2 regions of the Clostridium sp. DMHC 10 genome follow, and region 2 is predicted to be linked to the other one. Evidence: riboswitches for the same ligand, from Rfam matches in the RefSeq annotation. Region 2 holds a riboswitch; the other holds the start of a gene.
What was found. A riboswitch is a leader RNA that binds a small molecule or an ion and turns the genes downstream of it on or off. The one in region 2 is predicted to bind ZMP and ZTP.
Positions count from the first base shown of each region.

Region 1: another riboswitch for ZMP and ZTP. It lies ahead of AGR56_RS00265 (phosphoribosylaminoimidazolecarboxamide formyltransferase); the one in region 2 lies ahead of pflB (formate C-acetyltransferase).

Region 1 is NZ_LGVB01000002.1:3,335-6,524, reverse strand. Features, by position in the region: gene add (adenosine deaminase) at 1-107, opposite strand, end outside; gene AGR56_RS00270 (asparaginase) at 160-1,149, opposite strand; ZMP/ZTP riboswitch at 1,268-1,349, shown strand; gene AGR56_RS00265 (phosphoribosylaminoimidazolecarboxamide formyltransferase) at 1,415-2,590, shown strand; gene AGR56_RS00260 (CsxC family protein) at 2,763-3,190, shown strand, end outside.
Region 2 is NZ_LGVB01000015.1:643,073-646,262, forward strand. Features, by position in the region: gene AGR56_RS04965 (Lrp/AsnC ligand binding domain-containing protein) at 1-216, opposite strand, end outside; partial or broken gene AGR56_RS04970 (ribonuclease H-like domain-containing protein) at 478-1,211, shown strand; ZMP/ZTP riboswitch at 1,283-1,363, shown strand; partial or broken gene pflB (formate C-acetyltransferase) at 1,620-3,190, shown strand, end outside.

The sequences.
Region 1 (3,190 bases), on a different contig from region 2:
TTATTCTTTCTTAAAAGGTCAATTATGGTGCTAGGCCTTAAGCTTCCATCAATATGGCAGTGAAGTTCTGTTTTAGGAATGTTTTTAATTTTCTCTCTTAAATTCAAAATAATTACCTCCTAAAATTAAAGCTATATTTAAAACAATGTGGATAAGGATTTATGCTTTATAATGACCTTCCTCAAAGATATTTTTAATGTAGTTTAAGTCATTAGTTTTTCCAAGAGCAACCATAAGCTTCACTCTGGCTTTTTGACCGGATAAAGTGTCTCCAAATATAACTCCCATGTTTTTAAGTTCTTTTCCGCCGCCGTGATATCCATATGTGTCTAAAGCTCTTCCTTCAAAGCATCTTGATACTAAAACAACAGGAATACCGCTTGAAATTGCTCTTTGAACGCCATCTACCATAAGTGGTGGAATATTTCCTCTTCCCATAGCTTCAATAACAATTCCTTTGGCTCCTCGGTTTATACTAAAATCTATAAAGTTTGAGTCCATACCTGAGGCGCATTTTATGAGGTCAACATTAGATTCTATTTTGTTAGTGTCAATATACTGTTTCTCTACACGGTTTCTATAGAAAAGTATTTCATTGTTATCAACAATACCTATAGGACCAAAACCAGGAGTTCTAAAGGCGTTTAAGCTCATTGAATTTGCTTTTACAACTTCATTTGCACAGTTCAGTTCGCTGTTTAGGCAGACAAGAACACCAAAATTTTTTGCTTCCTCAGAAACCGCTGTACATATAGAAGCAGATAGATTAGAAGGGCCATCGTAACCAAGTTCCGAACTTGATTTCATTGATCCTGTTATAACTACAGGTTTTTCAGAGTTTATAGTTAGGTCAAGAAGATACGCAGTTTCCTCTAATGAATCTGTTCCGTGAGTTACAACTACTCCTGAAATATCATTCCTTTTTAATAAATCTTTTACGTATAAAGATAAAGACATCATATCTTCTGGGGACATGTGAGGGCTTGGTACGTTTGAAAAATTATAAGATTCAATATCAGCATACTCTTCTATTCCAGTAACCATTGACATTATATCTTCACCGGACAAACCCGGTACTGCTGCATGTATTTTAGGATCTATTTTCATAGAAATTGTGCCACCATTAAAAACAACTGCTGCTTTTTTCATTACAAATCCTCCCTTAATATCAGAAAATATAAAGTATTACTATTATATTATTTTATAAGAATAAAAACAATGTTTGACTAAATAATTCGTATATTATATAATTTTTATAATTGAACATATAAAATCATGCAACTGGCGGAGAATGGAATTTACCATAGGGAGCATGATTTTTGAATATATCGACCGCCTGGGTAAACATTAATATTTTTTTATGTTTACCCAGTTTTTTTGCGTTTAAATTATTTATTTTTAGGAGGAATTAATAATGAAAAACTCTGAAATTATTCTTAAATATGGATGCAATCCACATCAAAAACCAGCAAAAATTTATGCTAATAGTGGAAACTTACCTTTTGAAGTTTTAAATGGTAAACCAGGATATATTAATTTTATGGATGCCTTAAATTCCTGGCAACTTGTAAAGGAATTAAAAAGAGCAACGGGAATTGCAGCAGCGGCTTCTTTTAAACATGTAAGTCCAGCAGGTGCGGCAGTAGGAGTTCCATTAAGTGATGTACTTAAAAAGGCTTATGATGTTGAGGACATTGATCTATCACCAGTAGCAGCAGCTTATGCAAGAGCTAGAGGAGCAGATAGAATGTCTTCCTATGGAGATTTTGTAGCAATAAGTGATGTAGTAGATGTTAAAGCTGCAAAAATTTTAAAGAGATCTGTTTCCGATGGAATAATTGCACCAGGATATGAAGAAGAAGCACTTGAAATATTAAAGAGCAAGAAGAGAGGAAATTACTGTATCATTAAAATAGACAGTGATTATGAACCAGGTGAAATAGAAAAAAGAGAAATATACGGAATAACCTTTGAGCAAAAGAGAAACAAAGCTGAAATAAATGAAGAATTACTTAATGATATAGTTACTAACAATAAGAATTTACCTGAAGCTGCAAAACGTGATCTTTTAATTTCTATGATTACTTTAAAGTACACTCAGTCAAATTCGGTTTGTTTTGTTATTGATGGTCAGGTGATTGGAGTTGGTGCAGGACAGCAATCAAGAGTTCACTGCACAAGATTGGCAGCGTCGAAAGCAGATATTTGGTACTTAAGACAGCACCCAGCAGTTTTAAATTTGTCATTTAAAGCTGGAGTTTCAAGACCGGAAAAAGATAATTTTATTGATCAGTATTTAAGAGATGATGTTACAGAAGCTGAAACAGCAAATTGGGGAGATGTACTCGAAAAAGTTCCAGAAAAGTTGTCAAAGGAAGAGAAGTTAAATTGGCTTTCAAATCTTAAAGGAGTATCATTAGGTTCTGATGCATTTTTCCCTTTTAGAGATAATATTGATAGAGCTGCAAAAAGTGGAGTAAAGTATATTGTGCAGCCAGGTGGGTCTATAAGAGATGATGTTGTAATAGATGCATGTAATGAATATGATATGGTTATGGCATTTTCAAAATTAAGGTTATTTCATCATTAAAATATAATTTTATTTAATTTTTAGATTTTTATATTGAGATAATTTTATATGTATAAAAAATTGAGTATTAAAAAAAATTCACTAAAAAGTGTTTCATTTTTTTTTCTAAAGAATATTATATAGCAGAATATAAATTATATATTCTATTTTCAAATGAAGGAGAAGATAAAGAATGGAATACACTGGTGGAGCAAATGTTGAGACAAACGCATGCAATTCAAGTGTTGTAAAATCAAAGACACTGGAACTTGCAGAGAATTGGCCTATACGTCCAGGAATGTTTAAAGTTCCTGTAGTTCTTGCAGAATTTGTTATTCAAATTGATGTTGAGTCTAAAATAAAATTGGATGAACCTGCTTATGAGATTAAAAGAATAGAAAAAGAAGTATTTTTAACTCAGGCCAGATATATTGGTGGAACAGACAAAGTATTTATTAGTGGATATATTAGAAAGAATATAGAATATGCATCTAAAGAAGGCACCTCTTGTTCTGGAATATGTGGGCTAATAAAGGATGCTACTGTTCATGTTCCATTTCAAGTTGCTACTAGAGTATGCTTTAATGGAAGATTTCCAAGAGTATTTCCAAATAAGCAGCC
Region 2 (3,190 bases):
ACAGCAAACATCATAACCAAGTTTTGGGTTGTTTAATATAAGCTTTGTGCCTTTTATTATGCCCATTTCCTCCATCTTTTTCATTCTTACGTGTATCGTACCACCGCTTACATGGCATTGTCTGGCTATCTCCAAGTAAGGTGTTCTTGAGTCCTTAACTAAAATATCTAATATTTGTAAATCCAAATCATCTAATCCATTAACTTGCAAATTCATTTAAATCACTCCTATACATTAAGTAGACATTAATATTATATCAAACTTACCACCCATATATCAAACTTAATGATTATATATCGAAAATTTTATTTTATAATTTAGCTAAATAAGGTATATTATTTATATTCGTCATATTTTATTATAAATTTAATTAGTGTATAATAAAAATCTGTAGATTATTAGGGGGAGTAAAATATGTATATAAATAAAAAGGAAAATGAAATAAATATCTCTCCTCAAATAGTATTGCACTATAGCATGTCCGATATAGCATATTTTGATATAGAAACAACTGGATTTGACAAAGAAAAGGATAATATAGTTTTAATTTCATTAGGATATTATGTGAAAGGCAGCATTTTTGCTGTAAAGCAGTACTTTGGGGAAAATTTAGAAGATGAAAAAATATATTAGAAAATTTTCTTAGTGATTTAAAGAATTTTAAAGTTTGGTGTTCGTATAATGGTAAAGCCTTTGATGAACCATTTATAAAACGTAGAATGGATAAGTATGGAATAAAAGTTAACTTACCAGATGAGCATATTGATTTATACAGAATTATAAAGCCATACAAGCAGCAGCTTAACCTTGAGAGATGCAATTTAAAATCAGTGGAAAAATATGCTGGCATAGTGAGAAAAGATACTATTGATGGTGGAATGAGTGTTGAACTTTATAAAAAATATCTCCAAAAAAGAGATGAAAAATTGAGAAAAAAAATCATGCTGCATAATTTTGAAGATGTTTTTAATCTTCCTAATATATTTCAAGTAGTTTGGAAAATTGAAAATGAAAGCAATTTTATAAGAGAAGATCATATTACAGACAAACAATTGAATTATTTAAAGCATTTGATGTCTAAAAGTGGTGTAAGCATAAATATGGAATTAGAAAAAATATCTAAAAAAAGTGCTTCAAAAGTTATATCAGCTTTGTTAGGTGGAGAAACAGATGAAGATGAACTTAAAGAAATTATACAAAAATACTGTTAATTGAAACTATATAATTTAGTATTGACATAAAGTTTTAAATATGATATTTTATTGTCATAAGATTTAAATAGAATCGATTATATGACCGGCGGAAGTGGAATAACCACAGGGAGTATGATTTTGATAGAGAGCCGACCGCCTGGGCAAATTTAGCCTGGGCGTTTTTTTTATTCTATACAATCTATAAAATGGTAAAAATGAAAATAAGTGTTGGCCGCACTTTGAAAATATATAGCTTCTTTATGAAAGATATAATATTTTATTCAAATATGCTAAATATAATTGTAAGAAAATTTTGACAAATATGAAAATAAGTAATATTGACTCTAAATTTAAAATATGATATTCTTATAACATAATTGAAAATGATTATCAACTATTAAAATAATAAATAGAGGATGGGATAAAATGAGAAAAGAATGGATAGATTTTAAAACAGGAGCATGGAATGAAACTATTGATGTTAGAAATTTTATACAAAAAAACTATACTCCGTATGAGGGCGATGAAAATTTTTTAGAGGATCCAACTGAAAAGACAAAAGCTGTGTGGAATAAATGTGAAAACTTAATTTTAGAAGAAATTAAAAAAGGTGGAGTGTTAAAGACTGACCCTAAGACAATCTCTGGTATAAATAGTTTTAAACCTGGATATGTAGATAAAGATAATGAAGTAATTGTTGGTCTTCAAACTGATGAACCATTAAAGAGAATGGTAAATCCATTTGGTGGAGTAAGAATGGCAAAGCAAGCATTAGAGGCTTATGGCTCTCAAATTGATGACAATGTATATGAAATATTTACAAGATACAGAAAGACTCACAATGAAGGCGTTTTTGATGCATATACTGAGGAAATGAGAACTGCAAGACACGTTGGACTTCTTACTGGACTTCCTGATGCTTATGGAAGAGGAAGAATAATAGGTGATTTCAGAAGAGTAGCATTGTATGGTATAGATTACTTAATAGAGCAAAAGAAAATTGATTTAAATGAATCAAAAGGTGATATGACAGAAGAATTAATAAGAAGAAGAGAGGAAATTTCACAGCAAATTAAAGCTCTCAAGGAAATGAAAGCTATGGCTGAAAGTTATGGTATAGACATTTCAAAGCCTGCTTCAAATGCAAGAGAAGCTGTTCAATTTACTTACATGGGATATTTAGCTGGAATAAAAGAAAATAATGGTGCAGCAATGTCTCTTGGAAGGGTATCAACCTTTCTTGATATATATATCGAAAGGGACTTAAAAAATGGAGTTATAACAGAAAAGCAAGCTCAAGAGCTTATAGACCAGTTTGTAATAAAATTAAGATTAGAAAGACATTTAAGAACTCCAGAATACAATGAATTGTTTGCAGGAGATCCTAATTGGGTTACAGAATCTATAGGTGGAATGGGAATAAACGGAGAAACCTTAGTAAGTAAAAATTCATTTAGATTTCTTCATACCTTAACAAATCTAGGACCAGCACCAGAACCTAATATGACTGTTTTGTGGTCTGAAAAACTTCCAGAAACATTTAAAAAATATTGTACTAAAATGTCAATAGAAACAGATGCACTTCAATATGAAAATGACGATGTAATGAGACCTATTTATGGAGACGATTATGGAATAGCATGTTGTGTATCTGCAATGCAAATAGGAAAACAAATGCAGTTCTTTGGTGCTAGATGTAACCTCGCAAAATCTCTTCTCTATGGAATAAATGGGGGAATAGATGAGAAAAAAGTTTGATAAAGTAGTTCCTAATATTGAAAAAATAGATGACGAAGTTTTAAATTATGATAAGGTTAAAGAAAATTATTTTAAAACTTTAGAGTATGTAGCTAAGCTTTATGTAAATACTCTAAATACTATACACTATATGCATGATAAGTATGCATATGAAGCAGGACTTATGGCCCTTCATGATACTGATGTTCATAGATTCTTAGCATGTGGTATAGCAGGACTTTCTGTTGCAGCTGATTCCT